One region of the Paenibacillus sp. B01 genome, then DNA from elsewhere that is predicted to be linked to it. Evidence: riboswitches for the same ligand, from Rfam matches in the RefSeq annotation. Region 1 holds a riboswitch; the other holds the start of a gene.
The links. A riboswitch is a leader RNA that binds a small molecule or an ion and turns the genes downstream of it on or off. The one in region 1 is predicted to bind cyclic di-AMP.

Region 2: another riboswitch for cyclic di-AMP. It lies ahead of GE073_RS00140 (resuscitation-promoting factor); the one in region 1 lies ahead of GE073_RS01090 (C40 family peptidase).

What each region holds. Positions count from the first base shown of each region.
Region 1 covers NZ_CP045802.1:237,193-244,552, forward strand. Annotated here, with positions in the region: gene GE073_RS01075 (alkaline phosphatase) at 1-1,728, opposite strand, end outside; gene GE073_RS01080 (M15 family metallopeptidase) at 1,833-2,510, opposite strand; gene GE073_RS01085 (cryptochrome/photolyase family protein) at 2,564-4,075, opposite strand; gene GE073_RS01090 (C40 family peptidase) at 4,208-4,711, opposite strand; cyclic di-AMP (ydaO/yuaA leader) riboswitch at 4,717-4,875, opposite strand; gene GE073_RS01095 (hypothetical protein) at 5,111-5,338, opposite strand; gene GE073_RS01100 (hypothetical protein) at 5,592-6,440, opposite strand; gene GE073_RS01105 (M1 family metallopeptidase) at 6,469-7,360, opposite strand, start outside.
Region 2 covers NZ_CP045802.1:24,350-31,709, forward strand. Annotated here, with positions in the region: gene rsmI (16S rRNA (cytidine(1402)-2'-O)-methyltransferase) at 1-592, shown strand, start outside; gene GE073_RS00125 (AbrB/MazE/SpoVT family DNA-binding domain-containing protein) at 701-955, opposite strand; gene GE073_RS00130 (HD domain-containing protein) at 1,231-2,547, shown strand; gene GE073_RS00135 (TatD family hydrolase) at 2,561-3,334, shown strand; cyclic di-AMP (ydaO/yuaA leader) riboswitch at 3,515-3,737, shown strand; gene GE073_RS00140 (resuscitation-promoting factor) at 3,975-5,129, shown strand; gene rnmV (ribonuclease M5) at 5,277-5,825, shown strand; gene rsmA (16S rRNA (adenine(1518)-N(6)/adenine(1519)-N(6))-dimethyltransferase RsmA) at 5,822-6,700, shown strand; gene yabG (sporulation peptidase YabG) at 6,788-7,360, shown strand, end outside.

The DNA.
Region 1 (7,360 bases):
CGCCATCAGCGGAACGTCGTCGGCGGAGTGCACCTCGGTGCCCTCGGACTTCGGCAGCGTGCCGGTGTGCAGGTACTTGTCCTTGTCCTCGGCCTTCGGATCGGCGAGCGTGCCGGGATTGGCGATGTAGGCGTCGCCCGACAGCACGGCCGGAGCCTGCGGCACGGCGCTGAATTTATAGTCCTCATAGTAGTCCGGCGTCGCGCCGAAGACGACGGCCAGCTTGCGGTCCACGTCCGGCGAGTCCGGGAAGCCGTCCTTGTCGGCATCGACGTACGTCGGGAACTTCGACTGCTCGTACGTGCGCACCGCCTCGCGGCCGGTCTTGCCGTCGCCTTCCCAGTACGTGCCGGCGATGCTCGTGGAGTGGGCATGGTCGGCCGTCGCCACGACGAGCGTGTCGCCGCTGGCGTCGGCATAAGCGCGGGCGAGGCCGATCGCCTTGTCCATCTCGATCGTGTCGTAGGCGGAGCGCTCCCAGTCCATCGTGTGCAGCTGCTTGTCGATGCTCGCGCCCTCGACGACGAGGAAGAAGCCGTTGTCGTTCTTCTTCAGCACGTCGATCGCCTTTTTCGTCATGTCCCAGAGCGTCGGCTGGTCGGTGAACGACTTGAGCGCCGCCGCGTTGCCCGTGGAGCGGTCGTAGTACACATTCATGTCGCCGGTATGGAACAGGCCGAGCAGCTTGTCCGGCGTGCCGGAGCTTTTCAGGCCGGCCGCGCTCTCGACGAACGTATAGCCCGCCTTTTCAAAGCCGCCGATCAGGTCCTTCTCGTCCTTGCGCTTGGAGCCCGGCACGGACTTCGGCAGGAAGTACGCCGAGCCTCCGCCCATCACGACCTCCGGCTGCAGCTGCAGCATCATGTCGGCGATCTCGGCCTTGTCGGCGCGGCGGCGCGTGTGGGAGACGACCGCGGCCGGCGTGGCGTCCTCGATCTCGGACGTCGTCACGATGCCGACGGACATGCCGCGCGAGCGCTTGAGCATCTCGGCCAGCGTCTCGACCTTCGGATCGTCGAGCGAGTTCTCCGTATTGTCGGGGTAGATGCCGAGCGCGTTCACCGCCGATTTATGGCCGGTGTTGTAGGCGCTCGCGCTGTTGGCGGAGTCGGTGACGAGGGAGTCCATGCCCGAAGTCGTCACGACGGCGCGCTGCTCCAGCTTGTCCAGCTCGAGCAGGCCGTTGTACTTGCCCTCGGTCAGTCCCTTGGACATGACGCGGGCGATCGTGATGCTCGGCTGGGCCATGCCGTCGCCGACGAACAGGATGACGTTTTTCGCCTTGCGGCCGGCCTGCTCCGTATTCACGACTTCATACTGCACGGTGCGCTTCAGGCTGCCGGCCTGGACGGAGACGGAGACGGTTCCGGCCTTGGGGAAGGAGACGTCGCGGACGGTGAATTCGCGGCTCTTGGCGGTGGAGGTCAGCTCGAGCTTTTTGCCGAAGACGGCTTCGGGGCTCTTGCCGTTGATCGTGATGCGGACGGCCGAGGCGTCGCCCGTCCAGTCGTTCAGCTCGACGCGAAAATCGAACTTCGCGCCGGCGAGGAACTTGGCCTGGTGGATCGGGGCGATGTAGATGGACGGGGCGGCATTCGCCGTCTCCGCGGCTTCCGCGGCCGCGGCGGGCTGCGGGCCGAGCTCGGCGAGTCCGGCTCCGCCGACGGCCGTCGCGGCGGCCAGCATGGCCCCGAGCAGGATGCGGCTCGTCTTGCTTGATTTTCTCATCTCAAAAAACCCTCCCAAGAGAATTAGGTATGAACGAGTGCTCATCCGTTATCTTAAGAGGGCTTTATGCGGGGATGTTTAGCGGCAAATAGTTTATTTGTAAATTATTCCGCCTTCTCTGGCGGCCCGCTCGCCGTGCCGTCCGCGAGCAGCGAGCCGTCCGGACGGTTGCCGAGCTGCAGCTCGCGGATCGAGTAGCCGAAATCCATCTGCAGATGAGGGTTGTCCTTGAAGCCTTCCCAGTCGCCGCCCCAGCTGAAGCCGAGCCGCTTGGCCATGTCGGCGACCTCGAGCCAGTCGGCCCGGCCGTTCTTGTTGCCGTCGTACTCCATGTCCCAGATGATGTCGCCGGAGCGGTCCTTCAGGGCGAAGTCGATCGCGAGCCCGTAGTTGTGGAACGACTCGCCGCCCTTGGCATGGGTGACGATGCGGCCCTCGCGATCCCGCCCCTGGGCGTAGATCGCGTCCTGCTCGGCCTCGCTGCGGAAGCCGTCAGTGAACACGACGGCGATGCCGGCGGCCTTCGCCTGGGCGGTGAGCCGCTCGCTCGCCGCCCGAACCTCGGGATGCAGGCCGGCGACGGGCGGCACGTCGCGGTACAGGCCTTGCGGCACGATCTTGTCGAACGCCCGCGGCAGCTCCAGCTTGAGCAGGGCGAGCGTCCCGGCGGCCAGTCCGGCGACGATGAGCAGCCCGCCCAGCGGGCTCCGCTTGCGTCGCGGCTTGCGCCGGACGGCGGCGCGGGCGTCTGCCCGGGCGGGGGCGGGTGTCGGTCGAGGCATTCCCATGTGCGTCTCCTTCGCTGGCGTAGTCTTGGTTGCGCCTTGTCTATGTTCTAATGAAGACGATCGAGCGGGCGGGAAGGCTTCGCGAGCAGCCGCTTGTACGTCTCGATGGCGCGGGCGCGCGACGCCTTGAGGTCGACGACCGCCTGCGGCGAAGGCTCGTGCACGGCGGCGGCGGACCATCCGGCCCGCTCGGGCAGCCAGCGCCGGATGTAGGCGCCGTCCGGATCCCAGCGCTTGGACTGGACGACCGGATTCATGATGCGGAAGTACGGAGCGGCGTCGAAGCCGAGCGAGCTGCTCCACAGCCAGCCGCCGCGGTTCAGCGTAGCGTCGTAGTCGAGCAGCTGCTCGCGGAACCATCGCTCTCCCGCCGTGAACGGCGCCAGCAGGTTTTTGCACAGGAACATCGCCGCGATCATGCGCAGCCGGTTCGGCAGCTCGCCGGTCGTCCGCAGCTGCGTCATCGCCGCGTCGATGAGCGGGATGCCGGTGCGGCCTTGCCGCCATGCCTCCGCATGCCGCTCCGTCAGGCCGGACAGGTCGACCTGCTCCTCATAGCGGAAAAAGTCCGCGTCGAACCGCGCCTGGTACAGGTAGAACTCCCGCCAGGCGAGCTGGCGGATCCAGCTCTCCGCGCCGGAGCGCGCCGCCGCGGCCGACGGATCGCGCGGCGCGGAGCCAGGGCCTTCGCCGCTGCCCGGCAGCGCCAGCTCGAGCTGGCTCGCGGCGTCCGCCCGCCAGCCGGCCGCTCCGCCGAAGGCAAGCGGCTCGCGCCCGTCCTCGGTCCGGGCGGCATCCAGAGCGAGGCCGTAGGCGCGCTGGGCCGACAGCGCGCCGACGTTCAGCCAGCGCGAGAGGCCGCTCCCGGCATCCAGCGCGTAGCGGTCGCGCAGCTCCTCGTACGCCTGCAGGCTGCCGCCGAGGAACCGCTCCAGCTGCCGCTCGGGGCGCTCGTCCTCCGGCACGGCGGCCGCGAGCAGTCCGATCAGCTCGCCCGGCACGCTCCAGCTGCCGCCGCCGGAGAGCCGGGCGGTCGGCAGGCCGCCGGCAGCGACGGCCGGAGGCGGCGCGAGCCGCGAGCGGACATAACCGTTCCACGCCCGGTAGAACGGCGTGAACACGCGGTACGGCTCTTTTCTTCCCGTCTGCTCCTGGAACGCGTCCAGATCGGCGAGAGGCACGTCCTCCAGCGCCGTCCAGCGCACGCCCCGGCTGCGGCAGACGGCGGCGAGCCGCTCGTCCCGCCGCCGCGCATAAGGCGTATGGTCGGCGGTGACGACGACCTCGCGGATCGGCTCCCGCTCGAGCAGGTCGTCCAGCACGTCGGCGGGATCGCCGTGCAGCAGCTGCAGCTCGGCCCCTTGCGCCGCATAATCCCGCTGCAGCATCCCGGCTGCCCGCAGGAAATGCCGTCCGGGATGGGACTCGGCGCGGCCGTTCCCGAGCTGCGCCGGATCGAGGATCAGCGCATGGATGCCCGGCATGCCGAGGCTGGCGGCGTAGTCGAACGCGCGCAGATCGCCCGCTCGGAGATCCTTGCGGTGGATGAACAGATACATGTCCTTGCCTCCTTGGATCGGCCGCGGCCGATCATGCTCTTTCCGTACTACCCTGCCGGAATGCAAACAAACCGCAGCAGGCGCTCCGAGGGGAGGCTTGCTGCGGTCTGCTCGTCCGGCTTCGAAAGGCTTTTAATCGACGTCCGGACCGCCGTCCGGCTGGTCGGCAGCGTCGTCCGCGTACTTCTCGAACGTCTTGTCGTCCATGACGCGGCGGGCGGACATATAGCGCTTGGCGTAGTAGGACTCGCTCAGCTCGCTGATCGTCACGCCTCGGCTTGAGGAAGCGTGAGCGAACTTGCCGTCGCCGACGTAGACGCCCACATGGGAGACGCCCTTGCCGCTCGTATTGAAGAACACGAGATCTCCCGCCTTCAGGTCGTCTTTGGCGACCTTCTTGCCCATGGCCGATTGAGCCGCGGACGAGTGGGGGAGCGTGATCTTGAACTGCTTGAACACGTAGGACGTGAAGCCCGAGCAGTCGAAGCCTTTCGAGGTGGTGCCCGCCGACTTGTACGGCGTGCCGATGACGTCGCTGATGACGCCGTCCATTTTGGATCCTGCCGATGCGCTTTGCGCGCCTGCCGAGAACAGCAGGGCAAGTCCGAGTGCGATTGCTGCGGCTTTCTTCTTCAAAGCTGAAGTGCTCCTTCCAGAGCCTACGAGGTTAGCTGTGGGGTTCGGTTGAAGGTTCCCTATGATTTCTCGGCCTTCCTGCCTTGCGGCGAGGAGGGCGAAATCAATTCACCCTGAGATGGTTCCCCCGTTTCCATAGTCATGGAACTCGGCATGTTTGAACTGCTTCTGGAAGTGGTATTCTTTTCTTTAAGCTATTTTCCTCCCTTTCCCGACATTTTCTCATAATTCTCATGTTGAAAGAGACAAATGACAGCGCTTGCTTCGGGGGCTCGAGTCGAATCGACGCCTCTGCCGGCGGGCCGCTTCGGCTCTGCCGCATCGAAAAAAAGCGCCCCCCGCGAGGGGCGCTTTTGCGGTCGGCGCGTCGTTCGCGCCGGAGCGATCCGAATCGGGGGATCAGGCCGTGTACAGCGAGTTTTCCATCAACGTGAGCAGCTTCGTGCGCATGCCCATCAGGCGGGTCAGCGCGGCCTCGCTGAGATCGAGCCCTTCCGGGCGCAGGCGGGCGTGCTCGCTCTGCAGGGCTTCCAGCTCCTGCGCGTTCCGGTAGGCGCCGGCGCGGTCCAGCAGATCGCCGGTCGCTTGATGCAGCTGCTCGTAGTAGGCGTAGATTTTTTCGGTCATGGTCAATCTTTCCTCTCTCTCTAAAATGAAACTCTCCTCTAGCATGTCCTGCATTCGATGGCTTCTATGCTCCATTAAAGCTGCGGATGATGATCGTACGATCATCGGCAGATGAAGGTTTGGTGTTCGCGGGGCGGTGCCGGGGCGGCGCTGCGCGGCCGGCCTGGATGTTATATACACCGCATTCGGGTCCGAAAAACAAGACAAAATTGTCAGAGAATTTACACAATTATAGGATGGACATTCGGATTTGTCAACTAACCTGACGTCCTCCGGCATCTGGCTTGTCGGACCAGCAGCTGTACTGCGCGGAGAGGATCCAGACGTCGATCAGCGTGCGGACGAAATGATACCCTTGCTGGATGACGATGGCGGCAAGGCCGGCCCAGGCCATCGCCCCAGCGCTGACGCCGGCTTGCAGCAGGCCCGACAGCAGCAGCAGGACGAGGCTGACGCCTGCCAGCGGCAGCAGGCGGCGCAGCGCCTGGCGGAAGCTCGCCCCTGCGCCCAGGCCGCTTGCCGCGCCGAACTGCAGGCTGAGGATCAGCACATGGAGCAGTCCGATCCAGAGCAGCCACGCTCCGGCCCAGGGCAGCGCGTCCGCGGCCAGCTGCGGCAGCGAGCTGTAGTGCTGGAAGCGTTGGAAGCCCTCCCGCGCAAGCCAGACGGCCGGAGCGAGCGCGAGCGTCAGCTCGGCGGCAGCGAGCAGGATGAACGGCTTCCAGCAGACGCGGATGCCCTCGAGGAAGCGCGTGCCTCCTTCGGCTCCGGACTCCGCGGCATGCCGCACGGAGTAGGCGAGTCCGGCGCTCAGCAGCGGACCGAGCAGCAGGCGGGCGAGCAGCAGTCCGCCCAGCAGCCATAGATACGGATGGGCCAGATCCGTCTTGAGCAGCCGGAACTGCGACTCCGCCCAGAAGATCGCGTCTGCGCCGGAGGCGGCTCCGTCCGCCCCGGGATAGCGCTGCACGAGCGGGCGCACGACGGAGTCGACGAGCCGGTACAGGAAGAAGCCCCACAGCAGCCGGTACAGGAACAGGAAGGCGGCGATCGGCAGATGCTTGACAGTCAGCCCCCAGCCTTGCTTGAGATAGGTGGACACGGGATCACGCTCCTTTCTTCCGCCGCCCTCACCAGGCGAACGCTCCTGCGAGCCATTCCAGCGCCTTGACGATGCCGAGGCTGATCCGCACCCGCTGGTCCGCCGGCGCCTCGGCGCGCAGGAAGTTGTTGATCTGCCGGTTGTCCAGCACGTTGAGCCGATCCGGATCGACCGCCGCCCACAGCAGCGGGGAGGAGGAGGTCAGCTTGAAGCTCGTGTCGGCCTCCACGCCGTCCCACATGCGCTCGATCGTTCGTCCGTCGGCGAAGCGGAAGCGGATGTTCACCGGGCCGTATACGCCGTCGAGGCGGCGGATGACGACCTGCGACTCGTAGCCGGGCTTGCCGCCGCCGCTTTCCAGCGGGGAGACGCGGATCGAGTCGACCGCGTAGTCGGCCGTCTGGCCGCCATAGACGAACTGGCTGAAGTAGTCGTCCCAGCTGTCCTTGGTCACCTGCTCCACGACCCGCTTGAAGTCGGCCGTCGTCGGATGCTTGAATTTGTACTGGTTGAAATACGTCCGCAGGATCTTGTTCATCATCGTCGGTCCCGTCCGCTGCTCGATGCCGGTCAGCACGAGCTTCGCCCGGCTGTAGACGTTGTCGGCGTAGCGGCCATGGGAGCCGTACGACCAGGACAGCAGCTTGAGCGGAGCGGGATCGGTGACGTAGCTCGCCTCCAGCGCGGTGCGCGGCTCGACGCCGTACTCGCTTTCCATGATCTTGTCCTCCGAGTAGGAGGTGAAGCCCTCGTCGAGCCAGGCTTCCTCGAATTCATTGGACGCGACCATGCCGTACCAGTACTGATGCCCGATCTCATGCACGACGGTGCGCTCGAGGCTGTAGCCGGGATTGTCCGTATCGGCGCCGAAGGCGGTCACGAGCGTCGGATACTCCATGCCCCCGGCGCCGTTCGCGGCC
Region 2 (7,360 bases), 210 kb from region 1:
TGCCGGCATGCCGGCCATATCCGATCCGGGGGCCGATCTCGCCCGCGACGCGGCTGCCCGGGGCATCCCGGTCGTGCCGGTGCCGGGAGCGAACGCTGCCTTGTCGGCGCTCGTCATGTCGGGCTTGCCTACGGAGCGCTTCACCTTCGCCGGATTTCCACCGCGGGACAAGAAGTCGCTGGAGAAATGGCTGGAGCCGCTGAAGGCGCTGCCGGGCACGCTGCTGCTGTACGAATCGCCTCATCGCATCCGCAAGACGCTGCCCGTGCTGCTTGAGCGTCTCGGCGACCGGGAGGCCGCGATGATCCGCGAGCTGACCAAGCGCCATGAGGAGGCGGCGCGGGGCAGGCTGTCCGAGCTGATCGCGCATCTGGAGGAGCATGAGCCGCTGGGCGAATACTGCCTCGTCATCGCCGAAGGGGAGCCGGTAGAAGCGGTAGCCGGTACGCCATGGTGGCAGGCGCTCGAGCTGGAGCGGCATGTCGAGCATTACGAGCGTCTCGGCCAGGACCGCAAGGAGGCCATCAAGCTGGCGGCCGCCGATCGGGGCCTGTCCAAGCGCGAGGTCTATAATGAAGTCATGCGTAAATAAAAAAGGACCTTCCTGAACCGCGAACGGTTCAGGAAGGCAAGGAAGGAGTATAAAAAGGTTAGAAATACCTTGGGTTAAGTTGCTAAAACCTAGTATACCTGATTTATTCTATTTTGTCACAGGGGAAGGCATTTCAGACAGGCAGGAATTGCAGACGATCTTTCCTTTGAAATAAGCGACGTTTTCCGCATTGCCGCAGAAGATGCAGGCAGGCTCGTATTTCTTGAGCATGATGCGCTCTCCATCCACGTAGATCTCCAGGGCGTCCTTTTCTCCGATTCCGAGGGTGCGGCGCAGTTCGATCGGGATGACGACGCGTCCAAGCTCATCGACTTTACGTACAATTCCGGTAGACTTCATCATAGGGCAACTTAACCCCTTTCTAAGTTTCATGTATCGTCATGATTCGACAAAAAGCTACTTTTTATGATCCCTATCATACCAACCATTCCCAAAACAGTCAACCTGCCATTTTGGCCGCGATTCGCGGTGTAATAAGGCATGACAGGCGCTACAAGGGGTTCTAACCTAGGTAATCTTACTATAAGCAAGATTCAATTGGAAATATATTTGCGACATTATTCGACAAAAACCTGGGTTTTTTGTCGAAACTATGAACAGAAAGCAGGGTGGGGACAATGACGAGGCTGGAAGAGGAAAAAGTATTCAAGGATCCTGTCCATAAATACATCTACGTGCAAGATCAACTGATCTGGGACCTGATCGATACGCCGGAGTTTCAGCGGCTGCGGAGAATCCGCCAGCTCGGCACGACCTACCTGACCTTTCACGGAGCGGAGCATAGCCGGTTCAGCCATTCCCTCGGCGTGTACGAGATCACCCGCCGCATCATCTCGCAATTCGAACGGAGCGAGTACCCGGACTGGCCGAGGGAGGAGAAGCTGCTCTGCCTGTGCGCGGCTTTGCTGCATGATCTCGGCCATGGACCGTTCTCCCACTCGATCGAAGAAGTCATGGAGTTCGACCATGAGGAATGGAGCTGCCATATAATAGAGGGAAAGACGGAAGTGAACCGTCTTCTGAGCACGGTGGAGCCCGATTTTCCGCGCAAGGTCGCTTCTGTGATCCGCAAGAATTACGAAAAGCCGATCGTCGTCAATCTCGTCTCGAGCCAGATGGATGCGGATCGGATGGATTATCTGCTGAGGGACGCTTACTTTACCGGCGCGAACTACGGCATGTTCGATCTGGATCGGATTCTGCGCGTGCTGCGGCCTCATCAGGGCCGGATTGTCGTCAAGGGCAGCGGGATGCATGCCGTGGAGGATTATCTCATGAGCCGGTATCAGATGTACTGGCAGGTGTATTTCCATCCGGTGACCCGCAGCTCGGAGATCATCCTCCGCAAGATCCTGCTCCGTGCGCAGGAGCTGTGCCGCTCGGGCTATCCGTTCAGGTGGATCCCGGATCCGATCGTCAAGCTGTTCCAAGGAAGGCTCGACGTCGTCTCCTACTTGAAGCTCGACGAGGCGCTCGTGCAGACGGCGTTCGCGGCATGGACGGAGGAGGAGGACAAGCTGCTGGCGCAGCTGTGCTCCCGGTTTCTACATCGCAGATTGTACAAATATATAACCTTCGAAAAAGAGCATGAATCAGAGGCGCAGCTCTGCTTCGAGGAGCTGGCGGCGGCCGGAATGGACCCGGGGTATGAGCTCGAAATTGATTTTCCTTACGATCTTCCTTATCATGTGTATCGTTCGGCGGCCGAGGGCTTGACCGAAGGCGGAAGAGGCAAGCCTCCGATCCTGCTGCTCGAGCCGAGCGGAGCGGTGACGGAGATCTCGCTGCGTTCCGATGTCGTTCCTTCCATTACAGGCATGCACCGGGGCCATTACCGTCTTTATTATGATGAAGAAGCAGCCGGACGGATCCGGCAGAAGCTGCAGCCGCGGACGCGGGCCCGGCTGGGCTTGGAGCGAGGCGGCGAGGCATGAAAGGAGTCGAACCATGAAAGGAATCATCGACACGCACACCCATATGGACTCACCTAAATTCGACAACGACCGCGCCGAGGCGATCCAGCGCGCGCGGGAAGCAGGCGTGGAGCTGATGTTCAATGTCGGCTTCAATCGGGAAACGATCCCGACGACGCTGGAGCTTGCCGAAACGTATCCGTTCGTGTATGCCATCGTCGGCTGGCATCCGACCGACACGGCCGATCTGCGCGAGGGCGATCTCGCCTGGGTCGAGTCGCTGATGAGCCATCCGAAGGTCGTCGCGCTCGGAGAGATCGGGCTCGACTATTATTGGGACACCTCTCCGAAGGAGGTTCAGCAGCAGGCGTTCCGCGACCAGATCGCGATCGCCAAGCGATGCCGCAAGCCGATCGTCATCCATAATCGAGACGCCCATGAGGATGTCGTCCGCATCCTGCGGGAGGAGAAGGCGGCCGAGGTCGGAGGCATCATGCACTGCTACTCCGGCAGCTGGGAAACGGCGAAGCAATGCCTCGACATGAACTTCTACATTTCCTTCGGCGGGCCGGTCACCTTCAAAAATGCAAGGGTTCCCAAAGAGGTGCTCGCGCAAGTGCCGCTGGATCGATTGCTCCTTGAAACGGACTCTCCATACCTCGCTCCGCACCCCCATCGGGGCAAGCGAAACGAGTCCTCGTTCGTCACGCTCGTAGCCGAAACGGCGGCGGAAATAAAAGGAAGAACTGTTGAAGAAATCGTTTCCATCACCTCTGCAAATGCAAGAAAATGTTTCCAAATTTCTTAAAACGACGTGATTTCGGCTGAAAAAAGGCTTCCAGACGAGAGAAATTGATCTTTCCTTGGTGAAAACGCCTGCCATCGCCAGAAAACCCTCGATTTTGGGTCTCAAAGGATTTTATCGTGTCTTTACAATCGCTTGAAGGAAACGGTATGATTCAACACAGAGCTTTGAGTGATGCAGGATTTTCATCATTCGCTTAATCTCCCCGGACGGGGAGAGCGGGGGAACCATCGCAGCAGAAGGGACGCAAGCCGTACATACCGAAGGGTTGACGCTTGACCGCCAGACAAGCTGTGCTTTTCCAGGGGTGAATTCGCCGGGACCACGAGCAGGGTCCTTGAGCCGATAGGGCAGCTCTCTTGCCCGAACCCGTCAGCTAACCTCGTAAGCGCATATAAGAGAGATCAACCTCGTGCTCCACTTCCACCTGATCGTGACCAACCCGGGAAGCCACGAAACAGATCCTCTGTCGACGGCTTCTTTTTGTTTGAATAATGAATTATACGTCGACATAGGGTTAACGGTGGAGGTGAGGCGAGGCGGCCAGCGGCGTGCTGCTCGGCACGTACAAAACCAAATAGTCGCGTCTTGAATTATCATGCGTAACACGAGGCGGCGGGGCTATGTAAGGAGGACCGAAGAAGTGGGCGCTATCCCTTTAAAGGAAACCCATGTACAACGATCATCCAGCAAGTCTTTCCAATGGCGATGGAAGCATGACAACCTGCGTTTGATTGTCCTTAGCATAACGATCTCACTCGCAATGACTTTCATGTTTTTGGTATTGCTGAAAGGGACGTCGGAAAAAAGCGTCTCTCTGGTGTTGAACGGGCAAGAAAAAATCATAAGCACGAGCCATTCCTCGCTCCAGCAGCTGCTGGAGGAGCAGGCGATCGCGGTCGGACCGTATGACGAGCTGTCCATCCCGCTCGGCGCCGCGCTCCAGGAAGGCGACCGCATCGTGATCGACCAGGCGGTGCCGGTGACGATTCTTGCCGACGGCAAGACCTTGCAGGTCAATACCACCAAAAAGACCGTGGAAGCGGCGATCGGGGAATCCAATATTGCCGTACGGGAGCAGGATAAAGTATTCCCAAGCTCCGAAAGCAAGCTGAAAGCCAACATGACGATCCGCGTCATGAGAATCGACAAGCAGCAAGTCAAGACCACGCACGACATTCCGTTCACCGTTGTCCGCAAGCAGGACGCTACCTTGGAAAAGGGGCAGCTCAAAATGGTGAAGGCCGGCCAGAACGGCCAACTCGTCAAAACCTTCGAAAAGGTGTACCAGGACGGCAAACTGGTCACACAGACTCTGCTCGCCAAATCCATGGAAAAACCAGCCGTCAGCAAAATCGTGGCGGTGGGAACCAAGGAAAAGCCTAAACCGAAGCCGGCGGTCCTGACCGCGGCATCCTCATCTCCAACTACTGCTCTGACCAAATCCGGTCTCAATCTCAAAGCCAAGAAAGTGCTCACTAACGTTACCCTGACCGCGTATACCGCCGGATTCGCCTCGACAGGCAAATCCAAGGGCGATCCCGGTTACGGCATCACCGCCTCCGGAGCCAAAGTTTCCGAAGGGCGCACCATTGCAGTCGACCCGGATGTCATCCCGATGGGATGGTGGGTGTATATAGAAGGGATCGGCTTCCGCCGCGCCGAAGATACGGGCGGAGCGATCAACGGCAAAAAAATCGATGTGTTCTACGAAAGTGAATCCTACGTGAAGAAATTCGGCAAGAAGCGCGGCTATACGGTCTATGTCCTTGGACCGACCAAGCCGAAGCTGAGCTGATCTTTTGCGAGCGGGCCCGCTGTCTTTCAGCGGCCCGTTTTGGGCGTTTATAAGGGATATGCGAGGAGTAAGCGGCATCGAAAGGGTTAAAGCTAGTCGTAATCTTTTACCCTGTCGCAAGCAAGCGGAATCAAAGGAGACAAGCCAGTGATCAAGGAAATCATCGTGGTGGAGGGCAAGGACGATACGGCGGCGATCAAGCGGGCCGTCGAGGCCGATACGATCGAGACGAACGGCTCGGCCATCGGCGAGGAGGTGCTGCGCCGGATCGAGCTGGCGATGGAGCGGAGGGGCGTCATCATCTTCACCGACCCCGACCATGCCGGCGAGCGCATCCGCAAAATCGTCTCGCAGCGGATCCCGGGCTGCAAGCATGCGTTCCTGCCCCAGGAGGACGCCCTCTACCGCGGCGACATCGGCGTCGAGAACGCTTCGCCGGAGGCGGTGCGGCGCGCGCTTGCGACCGTGCGCACGGAAGGAGCGGCGGGCGAGGCGGAAATCACCCATGCCGATCTGATGGAGGCGGGGCTGCTCGTCCATCCGGATGCCGCGCGGCGCCGGCTGCTCATGGGCAATCGGCTCGGCATCGGCTATTGCAACGGCAAGCAGTTCATGAAGCGCTGCGCAAGCTTCCGGATCAGCCGGAAGGAATTCCGCGAGGCGCTGGAGCAGATGAAGGAGGAAATCGGATCATGACCGATGTAGCGACACCGAGAAGGACGAAGGAAATCATCGAGCGGCACGGATTCTCCTTCAAGAAGAGCCTGGGCCAGAACTTCCTGATCGACCCGAACATCCTGAACAAGATCGTGTCGGCCGCAGGGCTCGACAAGACGAAAGGCGCGCTCGAGATCGGTCCCGGCATCGGCGCCCTGACCGAGCAGCTCGCCCGCCAGGCGAAAGCGGTCGCCGCGGTTGAGATCGACCAGCGCCTCATCCCGATCCTGCAGGAGGTGCTCGGAGCGGAGGAGCATGTCTCGGTCGTGCATGCCGACGTGCTGGAGCTCGACCTGCAGCAGCTGTTCCGCGACAAGTTCGCGGAGACGAGCGCGGTCAGCGTCGTCGCCAACCTGCCCTATTACGTGACGACGCCGATTCTGATGAAGCTGCTCGAGCAGCGGCTGCCGCTGGAGAACATCGTCGTCATGATCCAGAAGGAGGTCGCCGAGCGGATGGCGGCAAAGCCGGGCACCAAAGCCTACGGCAGCCTCAGCGTGGCGGTGCAGTACTACGCGGTGCCGGAGCTGGTCTGCATCGTGCCGCATACGGTGTTCATCCCGCAGCCGAACGTCGACTCGGCGGTCATCAAGCTGGCGATGCGGGACAAGCCTGCGGTCGAGGTGGCCGACGAGGACTTCTTCTTCCGCACGGTGCAGGCGTGCTTCGCGCAGCGGCGCAAGACGATCCACAACAACCTGTCGTCCTGGCTCGGCAAAAACCGGCGCGAGGAGCTGACCCGCGTCCTGCAGGAGACGGGCATCGACCCGGTGCGCCGCGGCGAGACGCTCTCGCTGCCGGAGTATGCCGCGCTCGCGGCGGCCCTCGAGCGGGAAGGCCTGAAGCAAGCCTGACCTGATGATTTGAACCCCCCGGTTTCCGATCCGGCTGTCACCATTCGCCCTCATTGCCCATAGGCTGAGGCTAGAGGTGATGGCACAGTGGAAACTGGGGATTTTGTCGTTCGGCGATCCTATGGAGGAGACGTGCTTTTCCGGGTGGAGGCGGTTTATGGGGATACGGCCATACTTAAAGGATCGGATTACCGTCTGCTCGCGGACGCGCCGCTCGCCGACCTGGAGAAGGTAGCGAACCCGGAGGAGCTGGGCGTCACGAAATCGCTGAGAAGCAAGGTGAAGGCTTCGAACCGGCGCATGAGCGCGGAACTCATCGACCATGCCTTCGCCAGCGAGCTCGACTACCGACCGGAAGAGAAGCATGCGTATTTCGACCTGCCGGGCAAGGTGCTGCATCTCGATGGAGATGCGAACTACATGCGCAAGAGCATGCAGCTGTACAATCAGATGAACGTGCCTGCTCAAGGGCTGCACGTGGCGGAGAACCAGATGGCGGACCTGCTCTATCGTCTGCTCCCGCAGGTCAAGCCGGACATCGTCGTCATCACGGGCCATGACGGGCTGCTCAAGACGCCGGGCCGCAGCGAGCTGTACAGCATCGGCAGCTACAAGAACTCGCAGAACTTCGTCAACGCGGTGCACGTCGCCCGCGAATAT